Regions from separate parts of the Shewanella sp. S1-49-MNA-CIBAN-0167 genome, predicted to be linked through region 1. Evidence: predicted binding sites of a transcription regulator. Region 1 holds the regulator's gene; each other region holds the start of a gene.

The links. The regulator sigma-54, encoded in region 1, starts transcription at its own class of promoters, with help from an activator protein. The targets are predictions, from matches to a motif close to GTTGGCACGNNNNTNGNNT.
Region 2: a site for sigma-54 is predicted at 3,444-3,462, ahead of AAEZ00_RS07365 (Tll0287-like domain-containing protein). Genes of this name have one in related genera too.
Region 3: a site for sigma-54 is predicted at 1,117-1,135, ahead of norV (anaerobic nitric oxide reductase flavorubredoxin). Genes of this name have one in related genera too.
Region 4: a site for sigma-54 is predicted at 1,614-1,632, ahead of AAEZ00_RS17400 (flagellar hook-length control protein FliK). Genes of this name have one in related genera too.

Annotation. Positions count from the first base shown of each region.
Region 1 is NZ_JBEOPO010000007.1:46,231-51,129, reverse strand. It holds gene AAEZ00_RS04745 (HPr family phosphocarrier protein) at 1-260, opposite strand, end outside; gene rapZ (RNase adapter RapZ) at 277-1,143, opposite strand; gene ptsN (PTS IIA-like nitrogen regulatory protein PtsN) at 1,140-1,583, opposite strand; gene hpf (ribosome hibernation promoting factor) at 1,586-1,873, opposite strand; gene AAEZ00_RS04725 (RNA polymerase factor sigma-54) at 1,899-3,383, opposite strand; gene lptB (LPS export ABC transporter ATP-binding protein) at 3,526-4,257, opposite strand; gene lptA (lipopolysaccharide transport periplasmic protein LptA) at 4,254-4,835, opposite strand; gene lptC (LPS export ABC transporter periplasmic protein LptC) at 4,822-4,899, opposite strand, start outside.
Region 2 is NZ_JBEOPO010000012.1:14,856-19,754, reverse strand. It holds gene AAEZ00_RS07380 (Y-family DNA polymerase) at 1-965, shown strand, start outside; gene AAEZ00_RS07375 (NifB/NifX family molybdenum-iron cluster-binding protein) at 1,371-1,919, shown strand; gene AAEZ00_RS07370 (sigma-54 interaction domain-containing protein) at 1,946-3,268, opposite strand; gene AAEZ00_RS07365 (Tll0287-like domain-containing protein) at 3,562-4,212, shown strand; gene AAEZ00_RS07360 (MBL fold metallo-hydrolase) at 4,480-4,899, shown strand, end outside.
Region 3 is NZ_JBEOPO010000032.1:28,682-33,580, reverse strand. It holds gene norV (anaerobic nitric oxide reductase flavorubredoxin) at 1-1,062, opposite strand, end outside; gene AAEZ00_RS14985 (LuxR C-terminal-related transcriptional regulator) at 2,544-3,212, shown strand; gene AAEZ00_RS14980 (hypothetical protein) at 3,313-4,257, opposite strand; gene AAEZ00_RS14975 (fimbria/pilus outer membrane usher protein) at 4,296-4,899, opposite strand, start outside.
Region 4 is NZ_JBEOPO010000043.1:14,703-19,601, forward strand. It holds gene AAEZ00_RS17400 (flagellar hook-length control protein FliK) at 1-1,489, opposite strand, end outside; gene AAEZ00_RS17405 (MlaA family lipoprotein) at 1,833-2,612, shown strand; gene AAEZ00_RS17410 (response regulator) at 2,677-3,798, shown strand; gene AAEZ00_RS17415 (peptide MFS transporter) at 4,224-4,899, opposite strand, start outside.

The sequences.
Region 1 (4,899 bases):
AATTTAGCATTAATCAGATCACACACTGCATTTAATGCTACTTCGGCATCTGGACCCTTTGCGGTCACGGTGATCATTTTCCCTATTCCACTTTCAAGCATTAACAACCCAAGCACACTTGCGGCACTGGCGTTTTTTTCGCCCTGAGTTAAGGTGATGTTCGCGTCAAAATCGGCGGCTAATACCGCGAGTTTTGTTGCTGCACGGGCATGTAATCCTAATTTGTTGGAAATGGTAACTTGGCGTTCAAGTTTGATCATTCATGCAATCCTATGCTCACTTAGCGGTGAGTTCACTTATACTTAATTCTCTGTGGCGAGCATTAACAGTGTGTTTACTGCCTTGCCTAAATCGTTTTGCTAATTGGTCTGCAATATATACCGAACGATGCTGGCCACCCGTACAACCAATCGCGATAGTCAGGTAACTGCGATTGTTACGTTCTAGGTGTGGCATCCAGGTTTCAAATAGGTTTTCAATTTGCCAAATGAACTTGTTGACCAATGGCTGACGCCCTAAAAATTCTTGTACGGGTTCGTCTAATCCTGTCAATGGGCGCAATTCTATTTCCCAGTGTGGATTGGGCAAAAAGCGTACATCAAACATAAAATCCGCTTCAGTCGGCATGCCGTGCTTAAAGCCAAAAGACTCAAAGTTAATGACCAATTCTTTATCGACACTGCCTAGTAGTATTTGCCTAACTTGGTCGCTTAACTCGTAGATATTTAGCGCCGAAGTGTCAATGTAATGGTCAACAATTTTTGCGGTAGGCTCAAGTAAACGGCCTTCTAATTTGATCGCTTCTTGCAGTGAAATATGATTTTTAGATAACGGGTGCAATCGGCGTGTTTCGCTGTAGCGTTTAAGTAACACTTTATCATTGGAATTTAGAAAGAAGCTGATAATTTCAGTGTCATGTTCAAGTAGGGCTAATTGGTCTTGAAGCACTTTGCCTTGTTCAGCAATGTTGCGGACATCAACACTAATCGCAACTAAATCATTACTGCCCTTGAGCTGAGCGAGTAATGTGCCAATGAGGGGTAGAGGCAAATTATCGACACAATAATATCCTAGGTCTTCTAATACTCTTAAGGCAACGGATTTCCCTGAACCTGAACGTCCCGATACTATGACAAGTTTCATGCAGTTATAACCCGATAAAGTTCTGTTGCGTTGTGGCTTTTGCGAAGCTGTTTCAATATTTGCTTATCGCTGAGCTTTTTAGCCATACTCGATAACGTGCCTAAATGTTGTTGGCACTGGTCTGCAGGTACTAACAAAGCAAATAAAATATCCACGGGCTGCTTATCAATTGCATCAAAGGCAATGGCTTCTTCACATTTAACAAATATCGCGATGGGGTGATCGATGGTCGTTAATCGACCATGAGGTATCGCAATGCCATTTCCTATACCTGTGCTACCCATTTTTTCTCTCGCTAATAGGCTTTCAAAAACCTCTTGCGAAGACAGGGTTGGATACTGGGCAGCGACTAAATTGCTGATGAGTTCCAGTACTTTTTTCTTACTGCCCGGTGTGGCACAGGTAGTGCATTCCGGCTGCAGAATGGTACAAAGTTCCATCGTTAGTGTTTTGTATACTTCTCTTTGTGTTTAATTACCTGACGGTCGAGTTTATCGATCAGGGCGTCTATTGCAGCATACATATCAGTATTTTCTGACATAGCAAAAATCTCTGCGCCATTAACGTGGATTTTGGCTTCTGCTTTTTGTTGTAATTTGTCTACATGGAGTACAACGTGTACATTATGGATCTGATCGAAGTGTCGTTCAAGCTTTGAAAATTTACCATTAACATACTCACGTAAAGATTCAGTTATTTCGACATGACGTCCAGTCAGATTTATATCCATAGAAAATCCTCCACAACCTTGTAGGTTATAAACTCTTACGTTGGTTTGAGGGCGGGATTAGCATTGCTTCTCGGTATTTTGCAATCGTACGACGAGCAACGTTTATGCCTTGTTCTGCCAGAAGTTGAGCCATTTTACTGTCACTCAATGGTTTTTTCTGGTTTTCTGCGGCAACCAGCTTTTTGATAAAAGCACGAATTGCTGTTGATGAGCATTCCCCGCCATCGTCAGTGCTGACATGGCTAGAGAAGAAGTACTTTAGTTCAAATAGTCCACGTGGGGTGTGCATATATTTTTGTGTGGTGACTCGTGAAATTGTCGATTCATGCATTTCTACTGCTTCAGCAATATCATTTAGCACCATAGGTTTCATGGCTTCTTCACCGTATTCAAAGAAGCCTTGCTGAAATTGCACAATGCAATTTGCCACTTTGAGTAGAGTATCATTGCGGCTTTCGATACTTTTAATAAACCATTTAGCCTCTTGCAAATGGCCTCGAATAAATTGACTGTCAGACTGATTTTTACTGCTTCTAGCCATGGCGGCGTATTGCTGATTAACGCCAATTTTGGGCATATTGTCTGGGTTTAACTCTACAACCCAACGGCCATTTTTCTTTAGTACCGTGACATCGGGAATAACGAATTCGTCATCGGTGGCGGTGATCAATAAGCCTGGACGAGGATTGAGTGATTGGATTAGGGTGATGGCGTCACGTAACTCATTTTCTTTTAGCTTAGTTTTGCGCATCAATAATCTAAAATCACGCCCAGCAATTAAGGTTAAATAGTCTTTGATTAGCAAACGGGCATTATCGATATGGGGTGTGGTGTTAGAGAATTGCGCTAATTGGATCAATAAACATTCACTTAAATCACGTGCAGCAACACCAACGGGATCAAAGTGTTGAATTCGTTTTAATACAGCTTCAACTTCATCTAACTCAACATTTTCGTCACCCATGGCTTCGAGAATATCGTCGGTACTTTGGGTTAAATAACCGCGTTCATCCACGGCGTCGATGATCGCTGTGGCAATGGCAAGATCGGTCTCTGAAAATGGAGTGAGATTTTTCTGCCATTCTAAATGTTCATACAGACCTTCGGTGGTTTCACCTTGAAACGGCATGTCATCATCGCGCATGCTAGCACTACCTGAACCTGACATCGGCGAGGCGGTGTACACTTCATCCCATGTAGTATCCATGGCTAAATCATCCATGGTTTCTTTGGTCATAGATTCTGCTGTGTCGACTGTTGAGGTGTCTTTTTCAATATTGACAATGCTGTTGTCACTGAAGTCTGTATCAGCTTGGTCGCGATTTTCTTTTACGGGGTCTTTTGCTTCAGAAAACTCATCTTCTATTTCAAGTAATGGATTTGAATCCAATGCTTGTTGGATTTCTTGCTGTAGCTCCAATGACGATAATTGCAGTAAGCGAATGGCTTGCTGCAATTGTGGGGTCATGGTTAAGTGTTGACCCATTTTAAGTTGGAGTGACGCTTTCATTTACCGCTTATCCCTAGATGATTTCCATAAAAGTGACAATTTATAAAACTGTAATGGATTGTCACGTACATCAATGATGTTTAACGCTGTTTAGATATCGTTCAATCAAATGAGTTAGATAGACTAAAGGCCCGTAAAGTAACTATAGCTTGAATTGTTCACCTAAGTACACCGCCCGAACTTGTTGATTGCTCAATACCTCATCAGGTGTGCCTTCGGCAATTAAATTACCTTGGCTGACGATATAAGCTCGCTCACAGACATCTAACGTTTCACGTACGTTATGGTCGGTAATTAATACTCCTAGACCTCGGCTTTTAAGTTGTTGAATGATTTTTTTTATGTCGATGACAGAAATCGGATCAACACCAGCAAAGGGCTCATCGAGTAGAATAAATTTTGGATTGGCGGCTAAAGCGCGCGCAATTTCAACACGACGACGTTCACCACCCGATAACGACATGCCTAGGCTGTCTCGAATATGGGTAATATGGAACTCTTCTAATAGATGCTCAAGCTGTTCAATACGTTGGTTTGTACTGAGTTCTTTGCGGGTTTGCAACACGGCCATAATGTTGTCATACACTGTGAGTTTACGGAAAATACTGGCTTCTTGTGGTAAGTAACCAATGCCTTTGCGAGCTCGCAGATGCATTGGATCGTCAGTGAGATCGTCATCATCAATTAAAATTCGACCCTTATCACTTTTCACTAGGCCGACAACCATATAAAAGGTGGTTGTTTTACCTGCACCATTGGGGCCTAAAAGCCCAACAATTTGGCCTGTTTTAACCGTTAAACTGACATCTTTAACAACTTGACGATCTTTATAGCTTTTAGCCAGATTTTCAGCGGTTAAGGTTATTTGGGTCATGGTTTGATCTGCTTTTTAACTGGGATTTCAGGGAGTTTTTGCTTTGGCGCAGACTCGTCTTGGAAATTCTCAGGTTGAATAATGGTGATAACCCGATCTTGCCCTGTGCCCGAACTTTCAGCAATAAGCTCTTGCGCATTGATGTTGTACTTAATTCGATTACCGGTCACTTGGCTACCCGATTGATTAAGTTTGGCATTACCTGTCAATGTTAGCGTGGTAGTCGCAAGGTCATAGGATATTTCGTCGGCACTGGCAGTACCAATTTGACCGTCATCTAATTCTTGTGAAAACGTCGCGGGTTTGCCAGTGGCGATAAGTTTCTTACTGGTGCTGTTTTCGGGGGTAAACGCCCGTAATTCATCAGCATTGATATTAATACTGCCTTGGACAATCTTAACCGGACCATTAAAAATGATTTGGTTATTTTTTATGTCAGCAAATTGGCTAACCGCAACAATTTTTAATTCTTGTTTCAGATCACCTTGTTTCGCCATAGCAGGCAAACTCAACAGGCAAAGTATGCTGCTCAATAACATAACATTGGCGCGAGTGTGGAGACGATTAATGTGGCTCATATGTTCCTTCTACCTGGCTCAGTAGCGATAATTGTTGCGAATTCAAGTCAGCATGTAGGCCTAA
Region 2 (4,899 bases), on a different contig from region 1:
ATTCGATTGATGAAAGCTTTCTGTCTTTTAAGCATTGTTATCCCGCGATCAAATGCCTGCATACCCAAGGTCAGTTAATCCGCCGCGCGGTTTGGAAAGAAGCGCGCCTACCTGTTTGTGTTGGCATAGCCGAAACCTTGACCTTGGCTAAAATTGCTAATCACGCCGCTAAAAAAATCCAGGGATACCAAGGTGTGTGCGTTATCGAGACTATGCAGCAACGTACCGACATTTTAAAACAGTTGGCGGTTGCAGAAGTATGGGGAATTGGCAGGAAGATGAGTAACAAGCTTGCGTTAATCAATATTCGCAGCGCATTTGATCTCGCCTCTATGCCGCCCAGTCTTGCGAGAAAGCAGTTTAGTATTGAAATAGAGCGTACGGTGCGCGAGCTTAACGGCCAAGTGTGTAAACAATGGGATGAGGCGAGGGCTGATAAAAAGCAAATTTTCTCCACCCGCAGTGTGGGCGAGCGCATCACCGATTATGAGTCATTATTACAAGCGTTAAGTAAGCATGTTGGTATTGCGGCGCTCAAAGCGCGTCAGCAAGACTCCCATTGTAAAACCATGTTGCTGTTTGCGAGTAATTCCCCCCATGACGAACAGCCAGTAAGTTATAAAGTCATCGTACATTTTCCATGCCCAACCCATTGCAGCGTTGAGCTCACCAAAGCTATGACCCACGCTGCTCCAAGGCTATTTCGTCAAGGAGTACGCTATTACAAAATAGGCGTGGGCCTAGTTGATTTAGCCAGCGAGAAGCATTTTCAATTTGATTTATTTAATACCGCTAAGGTCACCCATGCGCTAATGCACACGCTAGATGGCATCAACCAACGCTACGGTCGCGACACTGTGTTTCTGGCCGCACAAGGGATAGAGCAAAAGTGGGCCATGCGCCGTGATTTACTAACACCTCAATATTCGACCCAATGGAAATGCTTGCCAAAGATAAAATGCTAAGGGGTTTTATTGGTTTTTTTATTCGTTTTTCATGATTAATGCCACTACAGAGCGAATAATCGCCCCGCTATTTTTATCGCAATAAGGTCAAGGGCACTAATGATTGTCAGTCAGATGTTTAGATAATTGATGTCGATATAAATAGTGCAACAGATCACAAACCCTAAATTAAAGCTGGCATATGCCATAAATAAGCGTATATATAGCATATGCTATTAACTGTAGTTTGGTTATACCAAGCGCTAAAATTCAGTTAACTATTAATGGGGCAGCCAAAAGCTATGTTAAGCCTATTTATCCCACCTCTTAACCCGAGTTGAAGTTACTTAAATCTGTGTGTTTTAAATTAATGGACGACTTAACTAATGGTAAAGCGTTGTTAATGCAAAATGCACATGAGGAGAAATGATGATTACCGCCATACCAATGAAAGACGAACATATTTCCAGCCATTTTAGCAAAGCTGATGAGGTGCTCTTTATTGACGATCAAGGTCAAGTGAAAGGGCGTTTTGCCAATCCTGCACTAACAGATGGATGTGAGGGTAAACAACAATTAGTCAGTTTGATACTGGCACATGGCGCTAATCGCGTGATCGTACGTAACATTGGCCAACAACTATTAGCTAAATTATTAAGTCGGCAACTGAGTGTTTTTCATGCTAAAAATGGTCGTACAGCAATAGACGATCTTGCCGGTGCTAATTTAGCTGACTGTGAGGAGTATACCGAGGCAAGTCAGGGACGCCCTTCATCTAAGCATATTGCTAAACAAGCGAATGGTGGTTGTTGTGATCATAATCATGCTGACGGAGAAGCGGGCAGTCACGATGGTCATTGCAGTGGATCAGAAATGGCGACAAAGAAACGTTGCTGCGGATCAGAAATGGGCACAGCAACCGCAACAATGAAAACGTGTTGCAATAAAAAGCATTCACTAATACATCAACATTAATGGTAACTATGGTTGATATTACGTCATTACAGCGCTGTTAGCTTTAGCTCATAGCGCTGTAATTTACGATATAAGGTCCGCACACTAATATTAAGCTTAATGGCTAATTCTGCTGGAGATCCTTGAAATTGCTGACAGACCTGAGAAAGATATGCGTACTCCACGTCATCGAGTGACATGAGTTCCGTTGCCGTTTTTAGTGTATTTTTGTTATCTGTCGATGTGTGGTTAGGTTGAACGCTTTCAGGTAAATCACTGCTGTGGATAATATCTTCGTTGGCAATCAGTGCCGATTGTTCAATAATATTTTTCAGTTCGCGAATATTACCTGGATATGCATAATGACTGAGCAGATTTAATGCGTTAGCCGAAAACCTTTTATGTTTGTATTCAGAGTACTTTATAAAATGATTTACGAGTCCTGGAATATCATCAAGGCGCTCACGCAACGAGGGTAAGTAAATGGGAAATCCGGCAATGCGGTAATACAGATCGCGTCTAAATTCACCTTTTTCAACCAAATCGAGTAAATTCTTATGGCTGGCGCTGACTAATCGAAAGTCGGAACGTTTTTGTTTTAATCCACCCACGGCGCGATAACATTGGGTTTCTAGCAACCTCAGCAGTTTAACTTGCATGTTCATCGGTACATCGCCAATCTCATCAAAGAATACCGTGCCGCCGTGGGCTATCTCAATCAGACCTTTTTTACTGGTGGTTGCCCCGGTAAAGGCTCCTTTCTCGTAACCAAATAACTCACTTTCGAACAGGTTTTCACTCAGGCCGGTACATTCAATAACCACAAAAGGTTTATCATTGCGGCTACTGGCTTGATGCACCGCTTTAGCGACGAGTTCTTTACCTGCACCGGTTTCACCTTGCAATAGCACCGCAATACTGGATTGAGATGCTCGGTTAATTCTGTTGAGCATTTGCTTAAACGGCGCAGATTGACCGACCATGGTGCCTTTTTTAGACTCTGTTGATGCATAATCAATGGCATCTAAAACCTCCAGATATCCCAATACCTTGCCACTGTTATCTTTAATGGGTTTCATTAAAATATCGCAATATGACTTACCGTGTGCAGTGCTATGAATATGCACGGCATTGGCAGCCCTTGCGGTACTCTGGCATTGTTGCAAAGGACACTCTTCACCGTGTTTATCACAAGGCTCATTACTGTGATGAGATATCTGATGGCATTTACTTTGGCCTAATATGACTTGTGTATCATACGTTTCTAAATAGGCTTGATTAACCGCATGTATAACATAATCTGGCGTAATAAATATTGCCGGTTTATCAATCGCGTTTATCATTGATTGCACAACAGTGGTGTTACTCATTTATCACTCTCGCTTACTGTACACATTAATCAGTTAATCTCTAAAGTGACATTATTAGCGCAATATTTGTCACTACAATGCCATATTTGTCAGTTCATAACCTAGCATGTGCCTCTCGCAAATATCAATGAATTTTAAGTGGCTGATTTTATATATTTTAAATTTGTCGGTGTAATATGGCACAAGCTTTGTATTGATCTTGCTATATGTTTTGTGATTGGACTCGGTCATAGGTTTTTTATAACCCTAAAACTCATTGAGATTAAACGATTTTAAATAGAGGAATAACAATAATGCGCTTAACACACAAACACACACAATCATTGATTAAGGCTAGCCAAATGGCCGGCTTAATCATGCTTATGAGCGTCTCGACGGTAGGACAAGCTGAATCATTAACCGAGCAGCAAGTGCTTGAACAACAGGCCAATCAACGAATTGCCGAATTTAGCCAAGCACTGAAAGGTCATTTAAAGACAGCCATTAAGCAAGGTGGATTAACCAACGCAGTGTCGGTGTGCCAAGCGGTAGCACCTGCAATTGCAGCAGAAAACTCAAAAGAGGGCTGGACACTTACCCGGACCAGTTTGCGAGTGCGTAATCCAGCCAATACGCCCGATGCTTGGGAGTTAACACAATTACAGCAATTTGAACGTGTTAATGCTTCAGGACAGCAAGCTGCTGATAAACCCATTGTGGCGAGTGAGTTTATCGTCAAAGATGGCAAAACACAGTTTCGTTATATGAAGGCGATACCAGCGCAACAATTATGCTTAGGTTGTCATGGTAGTAATATTAATCCTGAGCTGAGTACTTTGATTAACAAAACCTATCCTAATGATAAAGCAGTTAACTTTGCCCTCGGTGATATTCGCGGTGCGTTTTCATTACAAAAGGTTATCAATAATCAAGCCGCATCGGTTACAGCAACAACAAAGCCGTAATCAAAGCTGAAGTAATATAAGCGAAAGACCTAGAAGCGAGGACGCTGCGCGGCTTATAGCAAGAGCCTAGGACGCTTCGCTGCTAGGTGCTAAAGCAAACAGCACAGCGACCCATGGGCTGTTTATGGTGGTGGTTTACGTTAACATTATCCTGCCTTTACGATTCCTTATCAGTCATTTACAAAATGATGTTAACCATTATTGCTAATATTGATCTGAGACTTTATCTAACAAATGCATTGGGTATTTTGTTGGGAGTTAATTGTTATGAGTAAAATCCGTATTGATCCTTTTTATCATCATACTAGTCATGCTATTACCTATGTGGTGACCGATCTTGCTACTCGTCAAAGTGCGATTATTGATCCCGTTTTAGACTTCGATATGGCCTCTGGTACTATAAGTACATGTTTTGCCGATAACATCATTGATCATATCGATAAGCATGGATTTGAAATTGAATGGATTTTAGAAACTCATGCACATTGCGATCATATGTCTGCGGCGTGTTATATCAAGACCAAACGCGGGGGAACAACGGGGATTGGTGAGCACATTACTCAAGTCCAGCACACCGTTAAAAGATTGCTAAATCTCGATGAGAGCTTTCAGTGCAATGGCGAGCAGTTTGATCAACTGTTTACCGATAAAGAACTCATTAAATTGGGTCATTTAACTATTCACATT
Region 3 (4,899 bases), on a different contig from region 1:
ATCGACCGCACCGCCGTTCCAACCGTAGCTGCCAAAGGCACCGGCTTTTTTATCTTTAAAACGCAGGCCGGTGATCTCTTCTAGCATCCCAGCGACTTTCGGCATCATCACATTATTCATGGTAGATGAACCCACTAATATGCCTTTAGAGCGGAACACATTGGCTAAGATGTCATTTTTATCATGGCGGGCCACATTAAAGACTTTAACTGACACCCCAGGATCAACATCGTGGATCCCCTGAGCAATGGCATCAGCCATCATGCGGGTATTATTAGACATTGAATCATAAAAAATAGTGATCCTGTCTTCCTGATAATTATCTGCCCATTGCAGATATTGATGAATAATCTGGGTAGGGTCATCGCGCCACACTACGCCATGGGCGGTGGCAATAATATCAACTGGCAGATTAAAGCTCAGCACCTCGTTAATTTTAGCGGTAACCAGTGAGCTAAACGGAGTTAAAATATTGGAGTAATAACGTAAACATTGGTCCATCAATTCAATCTGATCAACCTCATCGTTAAACAGATGCTCATCGCAGTAATGTTGACCGAATGCATCGTTACTAAACAATACGGCATCCTCGGTTAGATAGGTCATCATACTGTCTGGCCAATGCAGCATAGGCGTTTCAATAAACACCAACTGCTTGCCGTTACCGATATCTAGCGTGTCGCCGGTTTTGACAATATTGAAATGCCACTCTGGATGATGATGTAAGCCAGTAATGGAATCGATAGCATTTTCGGTACAGTAAATCGGGGTATTAGGGATTTTAGCCATCAGAGCCGCTAACGCGCCTGAATGATCTTCTTCAGCATGATTAATAACAATGTAATCAATCTTATCTAGGTCAATTTCCATCTCAAGATTTTGAATAAACTGCAGGCTGAAGCGATGATCAACGGTATCGATTAAGACATTTTTTTGCTCACGGATAAGGTAACTGTTATAACTCGTCCCTTTGGTTGTTTTATATTCAGTGCCATGAAAATCCAATATTTCCCAATCACGTTGGCCAACCCAGTCGATATTATTTTTAATGTGAATTGTCATATTTACACCTGTATTAAATTGAAAAGTTACAAATTCATAAAGTTAAATATTTTAATGCAGACTGCATGCCAACTAGTTAAGTAACTGATTAATTGGGTAATTATTTAAATTAAAGTTTAGTCGTTGTCATATTAACAACTCTAAAAGGTGTCTTAATAACACCCACGTGTCAAAATGACACGTTCAAGGTAGTGTCCTCTCAAGAGTCTAATAAAGACCTGATCACTGGCCGCCTAGTCTTTGGTCACCCTTACTTGCTTGGCGGTAATGAATCATGGCTAGACCAAGACACATGATAGTGAGCTAGACGAGACTCCTTATGGTAATAACCGTGAGTAAGCAGGCCGCTTTTCTGATGTAAACCTGAAACATTGCTCAGAATTCATTATGTAATGTTAATTATCTAGAGCTCACTCTATTGAAAAAGCCCCCCAATTGAGTACCTGAATAGTCCTAAAATGTATCGCAATAAATGCTGAAAGAGGCTATGTTATTGATTAAAGTAATAGCTTGGCTAATTTGTTAAGCTTGGTCAGCAAGGAGTAGAGTTGCTCGATAATGTGAGGTGATGATATTCCTCATTTTCATTTAACATGTTAAGTGCTGGCAAGTCTCATACAAAGTGCGATGGTTTTTATTGGATTCTAAGGATGATTTACTAAAAAGGCTCAATCTTAGGGAATGTGCTATTCTTTTCTAGAAACGTGTCATTTTTTTGCTAGCGTACATAGACACGATCTCTAGCGCTAGGATAAAAAACTATTGGAATAAGTAGATTTAGCGGGGGTGAAACTAATTACAAGCACAATAGTCATGGGAATTATCATTGCAAGACAACAGCCAAGACAATTTATTGATGATAATCGGTTGAATATACCCACGCTGTGGAACGCTAACACAGCGTCCGGAGATTGATGTTAACTGGCGATGATACCAACGTCGCATGGAATTATTTTTGCTTAAGAAATAAAAGTGTTATCTATGGTGGATGACTAACTTCCGCACAATAAGTTTAGTCGCCAAGAAGTGATCAAGCTTTACCCTAGTCGCTGGCAAATTGAACTGTTATTCAATGAATTTAAAAGTGATAGGATACCGAAAAAAGTTGTTACGCGTCAGCCACTTTTAGTCGAGGGGTTGATCTGGGAGAGCCTGCTGAGTTTGCCGATAAAGCGTGATATCGACCGTGTCGCTCAGCGGCGGTTTAAAATGCAATTATCCCAGCTATAAATGGCCAAAGTAATGCAATCTTGGTTTGAGTGGCTATTAAATCGCTACTAGGAAATTAATCAACAGAAGGTTTATGGAGGGATAACATTTATCACGGCAAATATCTGTCGAGGTTGAGTGTTAAATAATAATATAAACAATGGTTTGTGGTCAGTTCTGGAATATTTAAATGCTTAAAGTCCAGTGTATGTGCTAACAGTAAAATACTGCGATGTGTGCACCACAACTGTGTTATAAGGAAATTATTCATTATGCTTAAACTTACATTGGTTTTAGTCACGAAGTTGACCATTCAGAGTAGAGCCTTTGCTGATCTTTTAAAGACGAGTCTAGATTGTGAGACCCGATTTATTAGTAATGAAATGGAACTGGAGAACCTCGATAGAGCATTAAATCCATTATTACTTGTTGATGTGGCTAACCTACCCAATATTGACGATCGTTGTTGGCAAATCCAGTTTGATACGAATCTTTCTCAAGTGCATATCGTTTTACTCAATACTTCTAAAAAATTCGATAAACAAGACTTACTCGATTGGCCAAATTGTTGCGGTATTTTTCCACAATCATCTTCACTGGTTTTATTGCTACAGGGGATGCGAAAAATTCTCGCCGGTGAATATTGGTTACCAAGAACTATGATGTGCCAGTTACTGCAACACTACCGAAAAGAAGATATACATCCTGAACAACCTATGGTCTCCCTCACTCGCCGTGAGTGCGATGTACTTAGATTAGTGACTGAATGTAAATCCAACATTGATATTGCCAATGCACTATTTGTGAGTGAGCACACGGTCAAATCACATCTTTATAAAGTATTTAAGAAAACGGAAGTTAAAAATCGTACCCAGGCAGCGAATTGGGCAAAGGATAACCCATCTGCATTTAAACAATTGCAAAGATACGACAATAAATAACCTCACTGAAGTGTTAAGCTGGGATCTTTTTACTGATCATGGTCGCATTTTTTATTTTAAATAAAAAACTAGGTTAAACTAACATTAACAGCGACCAAAACTAAAAACTTCCCAGACCAGATGCACTGATATCAATATGAATTTCATCTTCATAGATTCCCCCTGGTCGATTTTCTGTTTCACCAATTTGGATAGTCATAGGTATCCTCTGCCCATTATGGTTCTGTGGCGCATTAACAACCAGCTGATTGCCCGTTACCGTAAAATCAATGACACTGTCAGCCACACTAAATATGTAATCGATATCCCAACGCTCTTGTTTACTTTGATGCCTAAGCTTACCTTGATTATCTGAACGGAAACTAATTTCATAGCCAGCAGTACTTCGAATAAATAAATTAGGATCGATATTCAGCCTTTTTCCTGTTGTCAGGCGACCAAGGTCTAATGGATAAAGTCGTTGCGATAATCCATAGAAACTGATGCTTGCAACAGGAGGAATGCGTGCAGAGATCAATTGATTACGTTCATCTAATACAGTTGTAGACTGTTCAGGATTTGGAATAAGCTGCACGAGTAATTGATTGGTATAGTCTCCTTCTGAACCAAATTGCTGCGCAGGGAAACGTAATTGAAATCGAAAAATGGACTGTTGTGGTGATACCTCGGCAAACCAGTGTCTATTTTGAATAAAACTGCCTGACGTTTGAAGATAGGGGGAAAATGTCAATGAATTTCCGCTTTGCCCCGAGAGTTGATAGCCTTGCTCGATAGTCGAAATCATTAAACTTAAGGCACAATCTTCGTTAGGATCACTAAAACTCACTTTCACCTCGTAGTATTGCATTAACCCAAATGGACTTGTGGTAAAGACATCATATTGATTTTGTGCGCCTGAACTCATTAAACTGACACTTTGTACCCTTGCTTCACAAGCCGCAAAAGCACTAGCAGAATAAATACAGGAAGCAAGAAACATGGCCGTCACGCAGCAAGCCAGTTTCAGCCTTGGCATGATCACTTCGATAAGGTTAGTTAGTGTCATATGGACTCCAGATATATTGGTGCTCTATACACCCTGCGTTAATCAACATAAAGATTACCTAAGCGTAATAAAGCCTTGCTATCATCGCTTATGACTAGCTGATATGTTCGTACGTTTTTGCTATTTAACTTAAGTAAGTAACTACCAGGCTTAAGGCCACTAATGGCAAAGCGACCGCTGCGGTTAGTGAAAAAATCTAAAGCCTCAAAATTTTCATCCGTTTGCGATATTGCTTGTCCGGCTAATAAACTAATAGGCTCACCGGTTTGTTTATCAAATAAGGAGCCCATAGCTGTGATAATGGCATCAGACCCTACCTTAAGCGAATAACCTTGTTTATAACCTGGGTTAAGCGCAAATACCCCATCACCTAAATCGTAGCCAGGGGGTAAATCAGTCACCTCATAGGAAATAAGTTGCTCACTATAAGCCGGTAGATCTGGCACAACCATGGCGCCTAACCCATCGGTATAAACCCTTGAACCTTCATCTGAAATATCTACATCAATGCGATTATTAGCCAGATTAGAGTAGGGTTGTATAATGGCAAAGCTATCGCCAACCGGACGACTAATCGCAACGTTTGCACCAGAAAATACCAATGCTGAAGCCAGTTCTGCGCGGCTGAAATGGCTGCTCTCA
Region 4 (4,899 bases), on a different contig from region 1:
AGCTCCCTGAATGACTCAGCGAGGTGTGGGCGAGGTTTAGCGCCGCTAAACTGTGCAGTTCACTGCTGAGTAATGCCGGATCGCTTAATGCACTTAATGGGTGAGGGCTTATTTGAGGTAAGTGTTTAAACAGTTCGCTGGCGAGATTATGAGGAATTTGTTGAGCTAGCTGCTGTTTTATTGGCATCGCACCTGCTTTTGATAAGGCTTTATTCAATACTTCTATTGGTGCTGGATCGCTACTTAACGTGTTGGGTAGCTCATTTTTCGCGCTATTTAGGATGGCGGGTGCGGTGCTAGATTTGGTTGTGTGCTGTTGCGCTAATAATGTTATCGGTAGCGTGACATGTTGTGCCGTGTTGGAAGTGGTGTTGGCTAGATTAGCTTGCTGTACCGTATTGGCGGTAGTGGTGTTGGGTAGATTAGCCTGCGGTGCCATGTTGCTAGTGTTTTTGGTTAGACTCGCTTGCTGTGCCGATAGTGTGGATTGGGTTTGTTGCTGTGTTACCGATGCCGCGGTTAATCCATAGGGAACTTTTTGTTGGCTATCATTTCCTTTAATCGCATTATCAATTTTTGGCAATGGTGTAGATTCTAGTTTTTTTAGAAACTGGCTGAGGATTTGTGCCGGTTCATTTTTAGTGATGATGATGTTTGTCGCTTGAGGCGACATGGCTGCTTGCGGCGTTGTTGTGAGTTTAGTTAAATTTACGCTTACTTCTGCAATGACGGGTGTTAGAGCAAGTTGTAGTTGCTGCTGTTGCACCACGACTTTGGCTAAATATTGGCCAGGATGTAGGGCGGTATTTGGTGATAGTTTGATGCTTGTGCCACCGGCAAACGTTAGTTGATTTTGGTCTTGGTCTATTACGGCTGTAGGCAGTGGATAACCTTGAGGCCTTGTTGCTAACGTTGTAAGCTGTTGTGTTGAAACACCATTTTGTTTTGCTAGTTCCTCAAGCGCTTGTGGTAAGGCAAGCTGAATGGGTTGTGCTAAAAGCACTAATTGAGTCGCGACCGTTTGGGCTGGCGATGTGATGGTTGACCCCGCTGAAGCCGTCAGAGGTGTTGACGCAGGAACTGGGTTATTGATGACTTCGACTTTGCCCTGGGGCTGATTTACGCTGGACGCGGCGCGTGCCAAAAGTTTAGCTTGATCGCTTGCAATCACGACTTGGGCTGTTTGTTGTAATAATTTTTGCAGTTCAGCGGTTTTGTTTAGTTGATATTGTTGATTTTCAATGGTGATGCTGACTTGTGCGCTTGCTGGTGGTTGCAAAACCTTGACCGCGAGTAATACTGGGGCTAAATCTGATTTTGTGGAAGATGACGTTGATAAAACGGATTTTTCATTTGACGTTTGCACCGGCAAAGAAGCGCTATCAGTTTGAGTTTGTTTACGATCTGACAGCGGTTTCTGACTTGCATCAGCAGGTTTAAATGTGACGGTATTAACCGCTTTTTTGGGAAGCGTTGTTGGCACTGTCATATAAATCCTATCAAACGAATATGTTTATCTATCGAAATCAACCAAGATGTCAGTGAAGAATATCAACTTCATTTACAATTTTTTGATTGATATTGTCAAAAGGCGCACTATCCTTAGCCCCCTGTTACCATTATTGGGGCAACTCATATGGTTTGATTACCATGATAATGAACGATTGCTGGCAACAGATACGTATAAGCAAGGACTGACTGTTAAATATTGTAAGATATCAGCCTAACACTTGCTTGCTAAATTATATCGACTTGAACAAAAATTGCTTTAATAAAAAGACAGAAATGGCAGTTTGTTGAGTGAGACCTTTTGTTATTTTAAAGAGAGTTATATGAAGTATAAATGGATATTACTTCAGGTGATCGTTGCTGTTAGCATGCCTGTGTATGCCGAAGCCGAAGCACCTCAAGTTGACACATCAACACTCGCTGCGGTTGAGTTCAAATACAATGATCCTCTCGATCCATTTGAAGGGATTAACCGCACAATGTGGGATTTTAACTATCTGCTTTTAGACAGATATATTATCCGCCCAGTCGCTCATAGTTATAAAGATTATGTTCCAAGCCCAGTAAGAACAGGGGTCAATAATTTTGTTTATAACTTAGAAGAGCCTAGCTCTCTAGTGAATAATACCCTCCAAGGTAAGTGGAAGTGGGCAGCTAATGCTGGCGGGCGTTTTACGGTTAATACCACCATAGGCTTACTGGGTTTAGTGGATGTTGCTGACATGATGGGGATGCATCGCAAACAAGACGATTTCAACGAAGTGTTAGGTTATTATGGTACGCCAAATGGTCCTTATTTTATGGCGCCATTTTATGGCCCAATCGTGACAAGAGAAATCGCCTCTGATTGGGTGGATGGTCTATACTTTCCTTTATCGGAATTAACGATGTGGCAGTCAGTACTAAAATGGGGCTTAAAAGGTTTGGATGCCCGCTCTAAAGCCATTGATCAAGAAAGATTATTAGACAATGCTCTTGATCCTTATGCTTTTGTAAAAAATGCTTATTTACAGCATATGGATTACAAAGTTTTTGATGGTGATGTTCCATCAAGTCAAGCAGATGATGAGTTACTTGATGAGTATTTAGATGAACTTGAATAGTCGAGGCATACAGGCTCCTCGACAGTTATGTCTGCGGGGTGTTGTATGTCTGTGAGGTTGTTGTATGGCACTAACTGATGTCAAGATCCTCTTTGTTGAAGATGACCCGATATTTCGCCATGTCGTTGCTGATTTTTTGCAGCAGCAAGGTGCTCGGGTTCAACAAGCATGTGATGGAAATGAAGGCATAACCCTTTTTTCCCATGCTATCTTTGATATTGTTATTGCTGACTTAAGCATGCCAGGCCTTGATGGTTTGTCTATGCTTAAGCAAATGCAAGTTATTAATCCTGCTATACCCGCTATTGTTATTTCTGGTAATGATGTGATGTCTGATGTTGTAGATGCATTGCGCCTTGGTGCCAGTGACTATCTGACTAAACCTATTGCTGACTTATTCATTATTGAACAAGCAATCGTTCAAGCGATGCATTCAGCCGCTACGCCGATGAATGCATCAGGGCAATCGCATTTACAAGAAATGAATGAATTATCTTACCAAGAGCTCACTGATAATTTATACCTCCTTGAGCAAAATTCCCATGCTGCCAAAAGTGTTCAGCAGCAATTATTTCCTGCGTCGCATATTTATTATCCTAAAGCGGATATTAATTACAGTCTGTTTAAAAATAATGATGTTAGTGCTTACTTTATCGATTCGACTATGGTGGGCGATCATCACTTAGTGATGTATATGGCGCATTTTTCTCCTGAGGATAATAGTGCTGCTTTTGGCTGTGTATTATTGCGCAGCTTTATTAATCAAAAACTTAAGCTGTTTAGAAATGGGTTAAGTAATACCTTAATCGAGCCCAATAGTATGCTGTCTTATCTTAATGATCGTATGGTGAAATCTGGGTTGCATATTAGTACGGATATTATTTATGTGTGCATCGATTTGACTCGCTATTTATTATCAATAGGACAATCAGGTAAAGGATTAAGGTGTTATTTACGCAATGGTAATAACCTAATGCCTTTGGCATTGCCCGAATCCGAACCTCTTGGTAGTGCGCTTTGGAGTAAGCCGAGTATGCAAATTCGTACCTTATTACGGGATGAACAAATTTGTATCGGTACCAATTATTATGAGCATAAACAAAAACTGCTTGAGAACCATTATACGGGCCTAGTTTATCAATCAGATATCAAGGCGGGTGGCTTTATTCAGTTGGCTTGTAAGTAATGTGGGATATACCCAAGCCACTTCGTCACTGCTAAGAACAGCTTCGCTGCTAAGATCCTAGGCCGCTACGCTGTTAAGATCCTAGGCCGCTTCGCGGATAGTGCGCTTCGCTTCTAGGGCGGACTACGTCCTGCTAAGGACAGCTTCGCTGCTAAGATTTTATAGCCTCTAGCAGCGTAGCGTTCTAGGCTGTTGCTATTGATTTTATAGCCTCTAGCCGCGAAGCGTCCTAGCAGCGCAGCGCTCTAGGCTGTTGCTATTGATTGTATAGCCTCTAGCCGCGTAGCGTCCTAGCAGCGTAGCGCTCTAGGCTCTTGCTAAGATTTTATAGCCTCTAGCAGCGCCCTAGTTTATCAATAAAAAATCCCCTCACAAGTGAACTTGGAGGGGGTTTTTAGTGGGAATAGCTGTTACATCAAAACGGATTAACGTCTAATGGCTTCGTGGTCAGCCGTGACGCCAATTTCTTCTTCTAAAGCTTGTTCTTCAGTTTCATTTTTTGTTTCTGCACCATGCATCCAATCAACAAGTTTGTTTGACATGAAATATAAAATGACTGCAGATATTACCGCTGTAATACCGATCCCAGCAAAAATTGCCATCGCGTTTGCTAGCTGGTCTTCCACTTCGCCGCCATGGCCGATTAATGAACCAATAACACCACCAAGTTTATTTGCCGCTGCAATAAAGAGGAACCAAGTACCCATCATTAATGATGCGATACGCAGTGGAGCAAGTTTAGTCACCATAGACAAACCAATGGGTGATAAGCATAATTCACCCATGGTATGGAAGAAGTAAGCCCCTACTAACCACCACATGCTTGATTTAGCTGAAGCATCGCCGCCCATTTCTAACACCGCGCCAATCATGAATAAGAAACCGACGCCGAGTAAAACCAAACCTAAAGCAAATTTAACTGGAGAGTTAGGTTCATTTTTACCAAGACGGATCCAAATAGCGGCTATCACTGGAGCAAAAATAACAATGAACATCGCATTAAGTGATTGGAACCAAGTGGTCGGTACTTCCCAAGAGCCAATCATACGATCGGTGAAATCGTTAGTGAATAGGTTCATTAAGCCGCCAGCTTGCTCGAAG